Regions from separate parts of the Ruegeria sp. O11 genome, predicted to be linked through region 4. Evidence: riboswitches for the same ligand, from Rfam matches in the RefSeq annotation. Region 4 holds a riboswitch; each other region holds the start of a gene.

Evidence for each region. A riboswitch is a leader RNA that binds a small molecule or an ion and turns the genes downstream of it on or off. The one in region 4 is predicted to bind cobalamin.
Region 1: another riboswitch for cobalamin. It lies ahead of ACRZ91_RS19740 (DUF1636 family protein); the one in region 4 lies ahead of ACRZ91_RS19015 (DUF4198 domain-containing protein).
Region 2: another riboswitch for cobalamin. It lies ahead of ACRZ91_RS12070 (hypothetical protein); the one in region 4 lies ahead of ACRZ91_RS19015 (DUF4198 domain-containing protein).
Region 3: another riboswitch for cobalamin. It lies ahead of ACRZ91_RS00315 (DUF1636 family protein); the one in region 4 lies ahead of ACRZ91_RS19015 (DUF4198 domain-containing protein).

The regions. Positions count from the first base shown of each region.
Region 1 is NZ_JBQERS010000016.1:27,244-31,579, reverse strand. It holds gene ACRZ91_RS19755 (FecCD family ABC transporter permease) at 1-714, opposite strand, end outside; gene ACRZ91_RS19750 (ABC transporter substrate-binding protein) at 716-1,663, opposite strand; gene ACRZ91_RS19745 (ABC transporter ATP-binding protein) at 1,680-2,465, opposite strand; gene ACRZ91_RS19740 (DUF1636 family protein) at 2,462-2,818, opposite strand; cobalamin riboswitch at 3,057-3,264, opposite strand; gene ACRZ91_RS19735 (catalase family protein) at 3,597-4,336, shown strand, end outside.
Region 2 is NZ_JBQERS010000005.1:101,570-105,905, forward strand. It holds gene rsgA (ribosome small subunit-dependent GTPase A) at 60-1,088, shown strand; gene ACRZ91_RS12065 (alpha/beta hydrolase family protein) at 1,131-1,982, opposite strand; cobalamin riboswitch at 2,104-2,324, shown strand; gene ACRZ91_RS12070 (hypothetical protein) at 2,412-2,819, shown strand; gene ACRZ91_RS12075 (protein-tyrosine phosphatase family protein) at 2,823-3,326, opposite strand; gene ACRZ91_RS12080 (DNA polymerase III subunit gamma/tau) at 3,497-4,336, shown strand, end outside.
Region 3 is NZ_JBQERS010000001.1:65,417-69,752, forward strand. It holds gene cobN (cobaltochelatase subunit CobN) at 1-45, opposite strand, end outside; gene cobW (cobalamin biosynthesis protein CobW) at 51-1,106, opposite strand; gene ACRZ91_RS00315 (DUF1636 family protein) at 1,103-1,483, opposite strand; cobalamin riboswitch at 1,569-1,771, opposite strand; gene ACRZ91_RS00320 (NAD(P)-dependent oxidoreductase) at 1,917-2,864, shown strand; gene ACRZ91_RS00325 (glycosyltransferase family 2 protein) at 3,156-4,163, shown strand; gene ACRZ91_RS00330 (class I SAM-dependent methyltransferase) at 4,156-4,336, shown strand, end outside.
Region 4 is NZ_JBQERS010000014.1:91,652-95,987, forward strand. It holds gene ACRZ91_RS19005 (acetolactate synthase large subunit) at 1-228, shown strand, start outside; gene ACRZ91_RS19010 (aldehyde dehydrogenase family protein) at 225-1,610, shown strand; cobalamin riboswitch at 1,723-1,925, shown strand; gene ACRZ91_RS19015 (DUF4198 domain-containing protein) at 2,056-2,841, shown strand; gene cbiM (cobalt transporter CbiM) at 2,848-3,459, shown strand; gene ACRZ91_RS19025 (cobalt ABC transporter permease) at 3,456-4,037, shown strand; gene cbiQ (cobalt ECF transporter T component CbiQ) at 4,037-4,336, shown strand, end outside.

The sequences.
Region 1 (4,336 bases), on a different contig from region 4:
TCCCTGAACAGGGACCCCAAGAGTTGCTGCGGTTAAATCCCCCGTAAGCAGCGCGTCCAACCAACGACTGCGATACAGCGAATACGTTAGGATCAGGATCAGCCCAACACAAACAAGGGGAAACGTCTCCCAGCGGGCCAAGCCCAATCCACCTAACATCCAGAAGATCACCGAGTGGGCAGCGCGGTTGTCACCCGCAAATATCAAGTAATTGGTGATGGCTGAAAACAGGAATGAAACCGCCAATCCCGCCAGGATTAGTTTCTCAGGCGCACTTGTGCGCAAACCGTGAACCAGCGCCAATACAACGCCCGACGCGACGAGCCCTCCGCAGAAGGCGGCGAGTGGCAGTGTCCAGAAACCCAGCACATCTCCGGTTACGGTGATGACAAACACCGCACCTGCGGCGGCCCCCGAAGACAAGCCAAAGAGAAAAGGGTCGGCAAGATCGTTGCGAGTCGTGGTTTGTAGGACGACGCCAACGATACCAAGTCCGGCGCCTATCACAGCGGCGAACAATGCACGGGGCAACCTGAGATCAAACACGATCCGGTGCATCGGCGACATCTCGCCGTCGTCGATACCCGAGCCACGCATAATAGCAATAAATGTCTCAGACACCGGGATCGAGGTGGTTCCGTAAATCGTGGAAACCAGCACAAGGGCGGCCAAAATAGCCGCCCCCAGCAGAATTGTTAGGCCAAATCGGCCCATATCAATTGAGGCCCGGATGCATCGCTTGAGCCATTTTCGAGATCGCCTCAATATTTGCGGGGCCAGGTGTCAATTCTTCGTACCGCAAGCCGATCCAACGCTCATTCTTGACGGCATCTGTCTGCGACATCACCGGATGCTCTTGCAGGAATTTGAAGGTATCTGCCGCGCCGTTGCCGGTCTGATAATCCAGCAGCACCAGGAATTCGGGGTTAGATGCGGCCACGGCTTCCCAGGAACTACGCCCCCAGCTTGTATCCATGTCATGGGTGACATTCTCACCACCCGCCGCAGCGATCATAGCATCGGGAATGGCAAACTTCCCAGCAGTGAACGGTGCATCCGCCGGACCATCCAACAAGAAAACTCGAGGTTTCGGCAACTCGGTCGTTTGCGCCTCGATCGCGGCCAATTCGTCTTTCCATTCGCTCACTAGCGCCTCGGCCTTGTCCTCGACCTGCATAACCTTGCCAAGACGCAGAACATCGTCAAACAGCAGGTCCATGCTGGACTCGGGGCGATCCTTGTCCAAATGCACACAGCTTTCGGTCAGGATCATGGTTTTGATCCCGAAGGGTTCCAATGTGTCTGGTGTCACATCCCCACCCGGTTTCATTCCATAATACCAGCCCGCGAAAAACAAATCTGGGTCCGCTGCGACGAGATTCTCAACAGTGGGGTATTTCGGCGCGAGCTCCGGAATGTCACCCCGCAAGGTATCGAATTCCGGGCTGGTCTTGTACCAGCCGGTGATCCCGGTGAGGCCGACGATCTTGTCCTGTAGCCCCAAAGCAAAAGCCATATCCGTCATGTTCATGTCATGCACGACCAACCGTTCCGGCAACGTCTCAAACACAAGGGGTTCGCCGCAATTGTCCACGGTGACTTCCTGCGCTGCAGCGCTGCTTGCAATGGCAGTGACCAAAGCCACGGACCAGATGTGTTTCATCAATATTCTCCTGAGTTTATGTAGAAACAGTGGTTCTTCGGATATCAAGAGCCGGTATCACGCGACCCTCATGGTGAAAGCACAGATAATCCACGCCAAAGGTTTCACGGACCCGTTCGGGCGTCAGAACTTCGGCGACCGTGCCAAATCCGGTCAGGCGCGTGGATTTCATCAAAGCAACATGTGTAGCGAATTCAGGGATCATGACCAGATCGTGCACGATCATTACCACTGTGACCCCAAGATCAGCGACCAGCGATAGCATCCGCCCCTTTGCGTCAGGGTCCAGATGATTTGTGGGTTCATCGAGAAACAGCAATGAGGGGTTTTGTGCCAAGGCGCGCGCAATATGCGCACGCTGACGCTCGCCCCCAGAAAGCTGAGCCATCCGCTTTTCTGCCAATGGAGCCAGATCGGTGAGGTCAAGTATCCGGTTCAGTTCGCACGCATGATCTTCGGCCGAGCGATCTGCGCGAATGGGAATCTGACCCAATGCCACATAATCACGCAGTGACAGACGCCCGTCAGGAAATTCCTGCTGGCTGACAACGGCTATCATGCGGGCGCGTTCATTTGCGGATAGGTGCTTGAGGCTTTGTCCATTCATACGCACATCCCCCAATGCCAGTGCCTCGGCACCACAGAGTAGATTCAAAAGCGTTGTTTTACCTGCCCCGTTCGGACCAGCGATTGCAAGAATAGCGCCTTCGTCCAAGGCGAACGAAACGCCTTGCAACAAGATATCTCCGTTAAGCGCGTAATATTCCAGATTTTCGGCAATCAGAAAGCTTTGCTTGGTCATAGCGCTTCCTCAAGCTCAATACGCGGCAGGCGTGAGAGAGTTTTTGTGAACAATGCCCGTGGCCGATCAGTGGCATTTGTCCAACCATCGCCACTGCGCAGATACTGATGGGCAAATTCAACGATCGCGTCCAAATCTTCATCTGTAGAAATGTCACCAAATAGATATTGTGCTTTGCCAAAGGACTGAAAGCCGATGGTGGTTGGCCTTTCACAACCCGCCATACAATTCACAGAGCGGATCACAAATTCCCTCGGCAATCTATGCTTCAACGCCTGGGGTACTTTGTTTGCACTTTCGCCACTTCTGCAGCTCGCGCAGACAAGAAGGATATGATCAACATTGTTCGTCATCTCGCCACCGTTTATTGCGCAATTAAGGTTTTTGCAATGTTATATCGTAACACATTGAATATTCTGAACACCGCTTTGGGCACCCCGCGTCGGCGGTTCACGTTGTCGACAATGTATTGATCAGCGATTTTCGCATTTCTCACTCCGCTTGTTTCCAAGCGCAGACGGAAGCTGCCAGTCGTGTGCACACGTGTGAAACGTGCCATCAATACCTCCTTCCAGGACGCCCCGCCCCGGGTTGGTTGAACAATTGATGGCAGGTCTCCTGACTTGCGGGTCCGCGCTTGGCCAACCTTCCCGACCCTTGGGGTCAGTGGCTATTTGGCATAGCTCACCGCTTACAGTTGCGGGGGCAGTTACGGAATTGGCGCCGCTTGGCATTCCTCACCGTATTCCCTTTTCATCCCTCTGACGTATCGTTGGGAACCATCTGCTGCCTGAGTGCCCGAGATCAAGAAATGCGTCAATAACTTTCTGTCAGCTTAAGTCTTCGAAGGTAAGCCAACGCAACGCCAGCGAATACGGCGCCAACCGTGTCCGTTTTGAAGTCGTAAATCGATGGATCCCACCCTACCAACTATTGACCGGTATACTTCATTCTGACGCGAAAACGGCTGTTTGAGATCAAAAGGAATGAGGCAAAAAGGCTGCCATAAGTCACTTCGTTTGAAAGAAAACCCAAAAAGGGTTAATCTGCGGGCATTTAGAAGGGGCTGGCTGTCGGATATATTTGTAGAGGTTAATTATTGCCTGGGCTTGCTCGGGAAAAGGGGGTTCGTTGACACATTCTTTGCCAAACACTTCACCTGAAGACGTGGTTGACGATATCATCGATCAGAATTTTGAAGTGATCGCGAAGTGGAAAGGTCGAAGGTTAAGAGCGCAACATGGGCGCAGCCATGGATGTGTCAAAGCCACTTTCACAATCCGGGACGATCTGCCGGAAAGGTTGCGCCATGGCCTTTTCGAAAAAGCAGCAAGTTATTCTGCAGCAGTTCGCTTTTCCAACGGTGCGCATCTGGACGATCGTAAAACCGATGCCCATGGAATGGCGGTCAAACTATTTGATGTGCCGGGCACCAAACTGATCGACGTCGAGGCACTTTCACAACTCAACATCTCGCAAATCAGCGATGAGTTTGACTTTGTTCTTGTCGATCAGGACACTTTCCCCAGCTACCTTTCCGACGACTATGAACGGCTAAGCAGCCTGATCGCCACGCTGCAAGCCCTCCAGCACGCGGCAAATAAGCGTCGCAGCTGGTCATTGAAGCTGATCGCTCGAGGGTTGGTGGCCCTGTTTCGCGCATTTGCCACACAAAAAGGCAGGCGACATCTTAAGACTGCGAGCGATTTTGCCTCGAACTACATGCAGTCGCCATTTGAGGCGCATTTCTGGTCAACGACGCCCTATCGTCTGGGGACTGAACTGACAGTACGATACCTCGCCCGCAGCGTTCGCCATAAAGTAGCAACTAAACCGGTGGACGAGCATGACGGCATCAGCCTGAAACTCCG
Region 2 (4,336 bases), on a different contig from region 4:
ACCTGCGAATGCGCGTTCGCCGTTCGACAGGATTGTTGTTTCTGATTACAGGCAGACACATGTCACTTTCCTTATCGGACCTCGGATGGTCCTCTCACTTTGCAGCTCAGCATGCGGCTGAGCCGTCTCTTCTCCCCTTTCGCATCGCAGCCGTTCACCGGGATCGGTTGATCGGGTTGAGTCCAGAAGGCGAGACTCCCCTACTCTCCCCAGACCAACCAACTGGTGCTTTTGCCGTCGGAGATTGGGTGCTGACCGATGAAAACAAACGCATACGCAGTGTTCTGGAACGGCGCAGCCTGCTGCAGCGCCGGGCTGCGGGCACAGGCGTCGCAGCACAGTTAATCGCGGCCAATGTGGATGTGCTGTTCATCGTCAGTTCCTGCAATGCCGACTTCAACCTGCCCCGACTAGAGCGCTATCTTGCGCTGGCCCATCAGGCAGGCAGCTATCCGGTGATCGTTCTGACCAAGTCGGACACCTGCGACAACGCAATTGCTTATGTCGAACAGGCCCAGTCACTGGCCCCGTTTCTGACAGTTTTGGCCGTAAATGCCTTGGATCAGTCCGATATCGAACAGGTCCTGTCGTGGTGCCCGAAGGGACAGACCAGCGCCCTGGTCGGATCGTCTGGCGTTGGCAAGACGACACTCGCCAACGGGATGACTGGACAGGATCAAGCCACCGCAGGCATTCGCGAAGATGATGCGCGTGGCAGGCACACAACAACAGCACGTGCGTTACATCGAATGAGCAACGGAGGTTGGTTGATCGATACACCCGGTATGCGTGCGTTGCGCCTGTTGGACGCGCAAGAGGGTGTGGACGAGGTATTCTCGGACATCTCTGACCTGAGCCTGAACTGCCGATTCTCTGATTGTCAGCACGACACCGAGCCCGGCTGTGCGATACAGGCTGCAATCGAAACCGGGGCACTTGATCCCGCACGGCTGGACCGATGGCACAAGCTGTGTCGCGAAGATCAGCACAATTCGGCTTCGGTGGCACAGGCACGCGCACGCGACAAAGCGTTTGGGAAAATGGTGCGCAGCGTGATGCACGAGAAAAAATCCCGCAAGGGACTGTGACCTTTCTGGGCACCGGTTACCGGTGCCCAGCATTTCAGGCGATCAACCGGGGCCAGACGGCAGCGTTTCGCCGGGCAAACGCGCCGATATGGCCGACTTCGGATAACCCGAATTCATTTGCCGAAAGCAGATGGCGCCGCGCGCCAGAACCATAGAGGTCGGCAAGCCGCCAAACCGCCTGGGGGGGGGCACAACCTGATCATCCTCAAAGGCGAATATGTCAACTTGCCTGCCCATGTCGGCCCAGCGGTTTGCCGGCAAGGTGTCTCCGATTTCGGGTACATAACTTTGGGGCGCTGTGCACCATTTGCGCCATTGCCAGTAAACTTGGGATGGCAGATCTGTTCCAAAACCCAAAGCCTTTCCAGGCAAATACCCGAGCGAATGTACCGCCAGGGGCGCATGACCGTACCAGAACAACGTCGCCAAAGCACGGTAAGGCCAAGGATGATCCCTCAGCGTAACCAGACCGGAACAGACACAGATCATCCTGTCGATCTGATTGATATCGGGTTGGACCGGACCAAACATCCCGCCCAAAGAATGCCCGATACTCCAAAGCTTGGCCTGTGGAAACCTCCGCCGCATTTCGGTCCGTGCAGCCGGAATGTCGATCAGCGCCCAATCCGCCATGGTGACACGCGATTGCTTTTGTGAGCCTGTCAGAGAGTGACCAAAATCCCTGTAGTCATAGGTAAGGCAGGCCATGCCGTGCGCTTTTGCAAGCCAACTTGCGAAATGCTGGTAGTAATCTCTGGGCACACCGGTTGCGCCGTTGATCACAACAACTTTGTCTGGTTCTGCGACAGGGTGATAGAGCCGTGCCGACAGTATTGCCGGGCCGGACTGAAACTGAATGTCCTCGGTGACAACCGCTTGCTGTGTGTCCAACATGGTGCCCTCTGAAATCAACTGAACCGATCAGTTCACCCAAGGCGCGCCGAGTCAAGGTTGACGTGGCTGGACCGTGCGTCACATGCCATCATCAATCTTCTTGACTCCCGAACGATTGTACCGCTAGCGATGACGTGATGGTTCTCGCGCCCAACTGGGCCGGGATGAAAAGGGAACACGGTGCGGTTCTGCCCGGATAAAACCGGAACGAACCCAGTCCGAGACTGCCCCCGCAACTGTAAGCGGAGAGCGATGTCGAAATGCCACTGGCCTTGAAGGTCGGGAAGGTCGGCAAAGCAATGACCCGCAAGTCAGGAGACCTGCCATCAAATCGAAACTGAAACTCGGGCGGGGTGTCCGGGCAGGGCAAGACCGCATGCATGCTGTCCCTCCTGATTGATGCCCCTGCCCTGCGCGGAGGGCGCATGAATGATCTGGAAGACCAACACGCATAAATTCTCGGCAACAATTTGCCAACGGACCGGGAAAAACTGCCCCGCTTTGGCACGACTGGCACGGGCACTGGCCACTTCGGTTGGAAAAGCTGGCCCCACGACCACCGCAGGATTCGGAATCGAAGGAAGCTGCGATTTGACTCATTGCGCCAGTGGGTGCACCGCCCGATTTCGCTCCGGTCCCGAAGAAACCCGAGTGTTCTGTGATGCCGATTCAGACGTCGCGATCGACCATCTGGACAGCTATGCAGACCTGATGTTTGGCACGGACTCGCACCCCATCCCTGGAGGCACCTTGTCCCGACCGCCTTGCGCGATGCTGGAAGTGTTAACCCTGGGCGGAAGTACTCGGGCGCAGGCTGAATACCGTCCGTCGGCTTGATCGCTATTCGGCTACCAAGACACTGGCAGGCGCAGTCGCCCAGCGCAGCTGCGCGTCGGTTTCAACTGCACATGGGCGTAACGCTCGCAATCTATTCAATGCCTCGTCCGGGTGCTCTCCACACTCGACCATTAAGCGTAATACAGCCATACCAGAACGGCCACATCCGCCTTTGCAGTGGATTAGTACTCGGCCTCCACCCGATAATGCGTGGCGAGCGGACTCGCTGGCATCCACCCAGCGCATATCAATGTCGTCGGAAGGTATACCGTAATCCTCGACTGGCAGATGAACCCAGCGACAAGCGCGGCTGCGAACATCGGCCCCAAAATCCCTGGCGCCATCAAGGATCATCTCGACCTCGGTAGTCATTGACAGAATAAGGCCGGGCTTCCATCCGGTAACCGCATCAAGATCACCGGAATAGTCTCCTCCTCGCCCTGGCATTGAAGTTAACGCAAGCGTGCCCCCGCCCACTTGAAGTGCATGGATAACAATCTGAGCCATTCTACGCTCCCCCCGAAACGCTGATCAGAAAATCTTTCTGGCTGGTCTTAGACTGTACGATATTAACCGCGTCGGCCAGCAATCCAAAATGAAAATCCTCGCGGCTTGCTGTGGACGCGGGCAGCGGGGGCCTCTACGCTGCGGCGTAACTCGAATCCGACAGAGCAGACATGACCGATACGCCAAGCCCCGCCTACCAGGTTCTTGCCCGCAAATACCGTCCTGAAACCTTTGCCGATCTGGTCGGTCAGGACGCGATGGTACGCACACTGAAAAACGCGTTCGAGGCGGACCGGATCGCTCAGGCCTTTATCATGACCGGCATCCGTGGCACCGGTAAAACAACCACAGCCCGGATCATCGCGAAGGGGATGAATTGCATCGGGCCTGATGGCGAAGGTAAACCCACCACCGAACCCTGCGGTCAGTGCGAGCATTGCGTCGCCATCATGGAAGGCCGCCACGTCGATGTGATGGAGATGGACGCCGCCAGCCGGACTGGTGTGAACGACATCCGTGAAATCATCGACAGTGTCCGCTACCGTGCCGCCAGCGCACGCTACAAGATTTACATTATCGACGAGGTCCACATGCTATCGACCAGCGCTTTCAACGCGCTGCTCAAGACGCTTGAGGAACCACCCGAGCATGTGAAATTCATCTTCGCCACGACCGAGATCCGCAAGGTCCCGGTCACGGTTTTGTCGCGCTGCCAACGTTTCGATCTGAGGCGGATCGAACCCGAAGATATGATCGGCCTGTTGCGCAAGATCGCTGAATCCGAGAATGCGCAGATCGCCGATGACGCATTGGCGCTAATCACCCGAGCCGCCGAAGGATCCGCCCGTGACGCAACCTCGCTGTTGGATCAGGCGATTTCGCACGGTGCGGGTGAAACCAGCGCAAATCAGGTGCGCGCCATGCTGGGGCTAGCGGATCGGGGTCGGGTGCTGGATCTGATGGACATGATCCTGCGCGGTGATGCGGCCGGTGCTTTGACCGAACTTAGC
Region 3 (4,336 bases), on a different contig from region 4:
CTCGGTTTCCTCTAACCCGTGGCTTTCGCGGAAGACGACGTGCATGAATCTTACTCGGCGGCCTCGGTCACACCCACAAGGATATCACGGATTTTGGCCTCTTTGATATCATCATGCTCGGCGATGACCACGAGGCGCGAGTGGCGCTCTTCACCAGGTTCCCACGGGCGGTCATACTGATGACGTACCCGCGAGCCGACGGCCTGTACCAGCAGGCGCATGGGCTTGCCCTGAACCGCGGCATAGCCTTTGACGCGCAGGATGTTCAGTTCCTTTGCCAGGCGTTCGATCTTGGCGACCAGATCCAGCGGATCAGTCTGTTCCGGCAGTTCGACGATGATGCTTTCAAAATCGTCATGCTCGTGATCGTGATGACCATCATGATGGCTGGGACGCGCTTCCATGTCGTCCTCGGCGGCAGCTTCAAGGCCCAAGACAACGCGCACGTCCACGACACCTTCGGCGACTTCGACGACGGGTAGGGGGCGAGGGGCTTCGGCCGCGATGACCTCTTTGGCTTTGGCGACACCTTCGGGACCGGCCAGATCCGGCTTGGTCAGCAGGATGATGTCGGCGCAAGAGATCTGATCTTCAAACACCTCCGATAGTGGCGTCTCGTGGTCGATCGACTCATCGGCAAGGCGCTGGGCGTCTACCGCTTCGACATTGGGTGCGAACCGACCAGCAGCGACAGCTTCGGCATCGGCCAAAGCGATCACGCCGTCGACTGTGATTTTCGAGCGAATGTCTGGCCAGTCGAACGCTTTGAGCAGCGGCTTAGGCAGGGCCAGGCCCGAAGTTTCGATCAGAATGTGATCGGGGCGCGGCTCCAAGGCCATAAGCGCTTCGATCGTGGGAATGAAATCGTCGGCCACAGTGCAGCAGATGCAGCCATTGGCCAGTTCCATGATATTTTCTGCTGGGCAATCCGGGATTGCGCAGGATTTCAGGATATCGCCATCGACACCCACATCGCCGAACTCATTGACTACAACAGCCAAGCGCTTGCCTTGCGGGTTCTGCATCAAATGCTTGACCAGCGTCGTTTTGCCCGAGCCCAGAAAGCCGGTGATCACGGTGACGGGCAGTTTTTCGAGATTGCTCATTTCAGCGCTCCAATCGGGGGAATACGGGCCGCGCAATTCTTGCGGAAGTGTTCGGGGCGTTCACGCCATTTGACCAGCCCGTCCTCGGTCTGAAGGTACTTGGTGGCACCTTCAATGATGGTTTCGACGTGATCGGTTTCGCTCAGATGCTCATAGACGAATGTCCATCGATCAGGTCCACCACGCAGCACGATAGAACAGCCCTCATCGCAGTTTGAAAGGCATTCTACTGCTTTCAAGGTGATGCCCTCGGGCAGGGTGGCCTGTTCAAGCGCTTTGTGCAGCAATGTGCCGGGGCGTTGGGCGTCGTCTTCGACGGGTAGGCCGCGACGACAGGTGGTGCAGACCAGCAGTTCGACCGGTGTGGTGTCGGTCATGTCTCTCATCCCCCCAAATCCTCTTCGTGGGGGACGGGGTTTCATGCGGGCCGATCAAAGCCCCACACCGGAACACCCCGTCCGGTTTCATCTTCGGGCGTTGGCAGGTCTCCCGGCTTGCGGATGTCAGAGCGGTGCTCTGTCGGATGTCCCGCCTTCCCGGCATTCGCCAGTGGCTTGGGCACCCTCTCCGGTCACGGTCGCGGGGGCGGCTGCGTTTGACGGAAAATCCGCTGACGCATTCCCTTTTCATCTGCTGCTGCAGACACCAACACTTGGCTCTTGGGACAGCATCACCCCCCTTGTCAAGCGAGTCTCGCTCAACTGTGCGTACAGGGGCAAAAAAGCGACCTCTGAGGGTCGCTGGACGGCATGACTTAGGTCAACGGGCGTGTTGGCATGTGCATGGAAAGACGAACAGGGAGAGCGTCATATGAAAGTAGGCTTCATCGGGCTGGGAAACGTGGGCGGAAAATTGTCGGGCTCGCTGCTGCGCAATGGGATTGACCTGACCGTTCATGACCTCAACCCTGATCTTGTGTCTGGTTTTGTCGCGCAGGGTGCGAAGGCAGCTGAAAGCCCCGCTCAATTGATGCGGGATTGTGACGCCGTGATTACCTGTCTGCCATCTCCTGCCGCCTCGGACGCGGTAATGCAGGAGATGCTGTCCGAAGTGACATCCGGTAAGATCTGGATGGAAATGTCCACCACCGACGAAGCGGAAGTAAAACGATTGGGTGCTTCGGTGATCGAACGTGGGGGGGCTGCAGTCGATTGCCCGGTATCGGGCGGATGTCATCGGGCGGCTACGGGCAATATTTCGATCTTCGCAGGTTGCGATCGGGAAACATTTGAGCGCATTCTGCCGTTCCTGACGACGATGGGGCGCCGCGTTTTGCACACAGGCGATTTGGGATCGGCCTCAGTGTTGAAGGTGCTGACAAACTATTTGGCAACCGCAAATCTGATCACTTGCGCCGAGGCTTTGGTGACCGCAAAGGCCGCAGGGATGGATCTTGGCACGACCTATGAGGCAATCAAAATTTCATCGGGCACATCATTTGTACACGAAACGGAAAGCCAGGTGATCCTGAATGGGTCGCGCGATATCTCATTCACCATGGATCTGGTCAAAAAAGACATCGGTCTGTTTCAGGAGGTCGCCGACCGCGCCGGGGTGCCGCTGGAGATAAACCCGGTGATGATGGAAATCTTCGACGACGGAATCGCACGTTACGGTGACCGGGAACTTTCCCCCAACATTATCAAACGCCTTGAGGACGCCACGGGGCTGGATATCCGTGCTCCGGGGTTCCCCGCGGAAATGCAGGATGATGAGCCGGAAGAGCCGGGTTACGAAGTGGTTCCTCAGAATCGGTAAAACATAATGTGCTGATGTTCATGAAGAGTTTCGTTTGATGATGCCACGGCTATCTGCGGTTCGGAGGTGGCAATTCGGATTGTCGCAGGAAAGCTCTGATGAAGTCGTCGGTTAACTCAATTTTAGCAAACGCTGAGTGCATATTGAGTTCCATCAATTTCATCAGATCCTCCTGGGGCGCTGAGCGCGGTAGCCAGTTATTCCTGGGACTTGCTGCGTTGGACAAATTCCGGAGGCTATTCTAAACAGATCAACAATAGTCCGATAATGGCACAGGCAAGAGTTTAACTTATGGGAAACGAGACCTTTCTCATCGTGACGACGATGAAGAACGAAGGGCCATTTATGATCGATTGGGTGGCTTACAACCGCGCAATCGGGTTCAATGATATCCTGATCTACACCAACGACTGTTCTGATGGCACAGATGTCATCGGTGATCGGATGCAGGCCTTAGGCTGGGCGCATCATGAGCGCAACAAGATCGGACCACGCGCTGCGCCCCAGAACCGGGCTTTTACCCGATCTCGCAGTCATCCGAGCTATCAGTCCGCAAATTGGATCATGAGCCTGGATGTGGATGAATACATCAATATCCGTTTGCCTGAAGGCAATGTTCAGTCACTGGTAGAGGCAAGCGGTGAAGCTGATGCAATATCGATCTGTTGGCGTATGTTCGGAAATGCCGGCTTAAATGACTTTGTCGATCGACCTGTCCCTGAGATGTTCTTTCAGGCGGCCACCGAAGACAGCTACCCCCATCACCGGACGAAAGGTTTCAAAACGCTATTCCGAAATAACGGCAAGTTTAGTCGGTTTCGCGCCCACCGTCCTCGGATAAATCCAGAGGATGCCCCAAATCCTGACGCACCGTACGAAGGGGTGTTGTGGAGAGATGCAGGCGGAAACCTCTACCCGGCAGATCAGGTGAAATGGAAGGCGTGGCGCGGATTCAGCCATGAATTCGCGCGTATTCACCACTATGCAGTACGAAGTACCGATAGCTTTCTTGTCAAACGTGAACGGGGGCGGACTAACCATGTTGGCCAGGACCAAGGTCTGAAATACTGGCTTGTAATGAATCACAACGACGTCGAAGATCGCTCGATCTTGGGCCACATGCCCGCCATGCATGACATCAAAGCCGAGATGATGGCTGATCCTCAGCTGGCCGAACTTCACCACAAAGCCTGCGAATGGCATAGTGCAAAAGCCGAAGAATTGAAGGCCAGACCTGATTGGCTCGATTTGGTTGAGGCCTTGCAGAATTCTCATATTGGAGAAGACGCCCATGGCTGAAACCGTATCCGCCGAGGACCGCCGCAAGAAACAAGCCCTGCAGCGCGAGCGGAAAGATGCGCTGAGGCGCGAAATGCTCAGGACAATGCCGCACGGAAAGCTCAGCATCGAAATCGGCGTCTGGCGGGGCGAGTTTTCGCGGATATTACTCGATGAATTGAAGCCTTCTAAGC
Region 4 (4,336 bases):
GCGGGGTTTGATGATTGGGGATTGGAATTCAAGAATCCTGATTTTGTGCAATACGCCAACAGCTATGGTGCTGCGGGTCATCGGGTTGAAAGGACAGAAGATCTGGTGCCTACATTTGAAAAAGCGTTTGAAGCAGGTGGTGTGCATCTGATCGACTTGCCGGTCGATTACAGTGAAAACCAACGTGTCCTCATTGATGAGCTTGCGGCGAAGGTCTGTCTGATATGAGTAATGTTGTTGAAGTTCTGAACCCGTTTGATCTTGACAAAATCGGTAGTGTCGAGGTTAAAAGCTGGAACGATATCAATGTGATGCTGAACGTGGCACACGGTCTGCACCGTGATCGGGGCACTTGGTTGCCTGCTTACAGGCGGATTGAGGTTCTGAAGAATGCAGCCCGGATCATGTCCGGCCGCGCGGAAGACCTTGCGATGCTGATCGCCAGCGAAGGTGGCAAACCCTTGATTGACGCGCGCATCGAAGTGGCACGTGCTATTGATGGTGTCGAACTGTGTATCCATGAAATCGGGCAGATGGCGGGCCGGGAAATACCGATGGATCTGACAGCAGCAGGATCGGGTCGGATTGCCTTTACACAGCGTGAACCCATCGGCGTTGTGGTTGCCGCAAGCGCGTTTAACCATCCGTTGAACTTGATCGTACATCAGGTGGCCCCGGCTGTGGCCACTGGATGCCCGGTCCTCGTCAAACCGGCGCTTGATACACCACTGTCATGCGAAGCATTTGTCGACATCCTGTATGAGGCTGGCCTGCCAAAGGAGTGGTGCCATCTGGCGATTTGCCAAAATGATGTAGCTGAACGGATGATCACGGACGCGCGCGTCGGAATCTTTTCTTTCATCGGATCGGCACGTGTCGGGTGGATGCTGCGCTCGAAGCTGGCGCCGGGGACGCGATGCGCGTTGGAGCACGGCGGAGCGGCGCCAGTTATCATCGATGAGACAGCCGACATTGATGCCATGATCCCCTTGTTGACCAAGGGTGGATTTTATCATTCCGGTCAAGTTTGTGTCTCGGTTCAGCGTGTTTTTGCTCCATCAGGGATGGCGGAAACGGTCGCTCGAAAGTTGGCAGAAGCCGCCTCAGCGTTGAAGGTGGGTGATGCCCGTGACGCCAGAGTGGAATGTGGGCCACTGATCCGTCCGGGTGAAGTTGATCGAGTAGAACAATGGGTAGACGAAGCGGTTGCGGGAGGTGCCCGCGTAATGACAGGGGGTAAACGGCTGGGCCGAACGACCTATGCACCGACTGTCCTTCTAAACCCACCCGCTGATGCGAGCGTGTCCATCTCCGAAATCTTCGGGCCGGTTGTCTGTGTTTATGAATATGATGATCTTAGTGCTGCATACGACGCTGCAAACGGCCTTCCTTTTGCATTTCAGGCGTCGGTCTTTACCAAATCCCTGGATACAGCAATGCAAGCTGTGCGGTATTTGGACGCCACGGCCGTAATGGTGAACGATCATACTGCTTTTCGGGTCGACTGGATGCCATTCGCGGGTCGCCGTCAATCAGGGTACAACACCGGCGGTATCGGCTACACCATGCATGACATGACGCAAGATAAGATGGCTGTAATACGGCTGTGATGAAGCTGTCAGGATCAATCCGATACTGATCGAGCGCATGTGTGTACTCAAATTTCGCAAATGGCCCGCTTAGTGACGGAAACGATTGTTGACCGCGCTTTGCATGTTCTGGCATGAACACGCCATGTTCGGTTCCGGGGGATTCCTCTGGGAGCAATAGGGAATGTAGTGCGGCGCTCTTCGCGCCAAATCTGCAACTGCCCCCGCAACTGTAAGCGGCGAGCGCGGCTGACAATGCCACTGGGATATCCCGGGAAGGCCAGCATAGCGCCCTGACCCGCAAGTCAGGAGACCTGCCGAACACGCGCCCTCGGAAAGGGTGCTCATTGTCGGCGACGGGGTGTGCGCTGTATCCGTTTGTCTCGGTCGACGAACGGACGCGGGCCCTCCCCAAGTCAAAACCAAATATGTGCCGGGGAAGGCGCGACCTGAGAAGGACTGAGTTTTGAAGAAGTTGTTTTTGGCAGCCGCAGCTGCTGCAGTGATGCCTACGTTTGCGAGCGCTCATTTCCTACTGGAATACACAGAAAACACGATTATCGAGCGACCCGGTGCTGTGCCGGTAAAGCTGATATTCTGGCACCCGTTTGAAGCCGGTCATGTGATGACGCTTGAAAAACCGGAAGAATTCTATGTGATCCACAACGGCAGTAAAACCGATCTGCTGGACACATTGGAAGAAACCACATTTGACGGCCCAGACAACAGCGCCAAGGCGTTCAAAGGCTCGGTCCCGGTGAAGCGTTCGGGCGACTATGTGGTGGTGACCGTTCCTGCGCCTTACTACGAAGAATCTGAGGACATTTATATCCAGCAGATCACCAAGGCCTATCTGAACCGAAATGAACTGCCCACCGACTGGGATCAGCCGCAAGGTCTGGCAACAGAAATCCTGCCGCTGAACAAGCCCTACAACATCATTGCGGGCTCTACTTTCACGGGTCGCGTGCTGAGCGAGGGCAAACCAGTTGCACGGGTCGAGATTGAGATCGAATACATCGCCGCCGCCCCTGACCTGAAAGGCACGGGCGCCGCTGCACCGACAGTGTCACCGCTGCCAGGTGGTGCGCTGGTAGCGATTTCGGACGAGAATGGCTATTTCAGTTTTGGTGTACCCAAGGCCGGTTACTGGGGTTTCGCTGCTCTGGGCTCTGGTCCGAAAACCGAGCATGAAGGTAAAGAGCTGAGCCAGGATGCCGTAATCTGGATCCGCGCCTGGGATCTGGAGTAAGCCCTTATGCACATTGTAGATGGTGCTCTTTCGAACCCTGTCGTAGTCGGCGGTGCGATCGCTGCTGCAGGCGGGATTGCAATGGGGCTGAAGTCGCTGGATCTGGATCGCATTCCCACAGCGGGTGTTCTGTCAGCCAGTTTCTTCGTTGCTTCGCTGATTCATGTGCCGATTGGCCCATCTTCTGTGCATCTGATCCTGAACGGCCTGGCCGGGCTTTTGCTCGGTTGGGCCGCCTTTCCAGCTTTGTTCGTAGGGCTGCTGTTACAGGCTGTATTCTTTGGATTTGGCGGATTGACTGTGCTTGGGATCAATACGCTGAATATTGCCCTTCCGGCGGTACTGACCTGGATGATCTTTGGCCGCCTCACCGCCCGAGGCTCACCCTTTCAGGGGGCGATTTGGGGCGGTATCGGGGGGGCGTTCTCAGTCGCAGCCACAACCGCGTTTGTTGCCGTTTCACTGGCGATGTCCGGTGAGGCGTTCCTGCCTGCGGCCAAGCTGGTGTTTTTCGCCCATATACCGGTTATGGGCATTGAAGCCATGCTTACGGGGTTTGCCGTGATGTTGGCGCGCAAGGTGAAACCGGAACTGTTCAAAAAGGCGGTTTTAACATGAAACAACTGGTTGTTATTGCCACGCTGATGCTCACACCGATTTCGGCCCTCGCACACAAGGTCATCGCGGGGGTTTTCCCCGCTGGCGAAGCGATCGAGGGTGAGCTGGGGTTTTCCAATGGCGATATGGCAAGCGACCAGGAAGTTTTCGTCTACGGCCCCGATGGTGCTGAACTAGGTCACACCGTTACCGATGGAGACGGGTTCTTTTTGTATATCCCCACAAAACCTGTTGCGCATACCTTCAAGGCCGATCTCGGCGCGGGCCATGTGGCTGAAGTGACCATGTCCGCAAACGAGGTGGCCGAAATCATGGGAGTTGCCGTTGAGGTTGCCGAGATCGGTGCTCAGCCGACGACTGTTGCAAGCGTTGGAACCGTGATGGTTGCGTCTCTGTCCGATCAAGAACGCGCCGCGATTGCTAAAGTGGTGCGCGACGAAACCCGCCCCTTGCGCCGAGAAATTGCCGCCTATCGCGAACATAACGATATGCAAAGTATTTTGGGGGGCATCGGGTATATCGTTGGTCTCTTTGGTGTCGGGTTCTATTTCGCCGCACGTCGCAAGTTGGCCGCCTGATGGCACATGCGCTGGAACCCCAGGCCAAAACTCTGGCCGAGGCAGGTGGGATTGAGCCCTACGGGGTGATCGCGGATTTGGATCCGCGGATGCGCATCGCGATAACATGTCTCTTTGCCGCCGTCACCGTTGCACTAAGTTCAATCCCCTCATTGTTGATCGCGCTTTCAGTTTCGATCGGGCTGTTGCTGATGTCACGGTTGCCCATTCGCCGAACTCTTAAACGTATGGCGATGATGGACAGCTTTATCATCTTCATGTTGGTGCTTTTGCCATTCTCCATGCCCGGAGACACCATG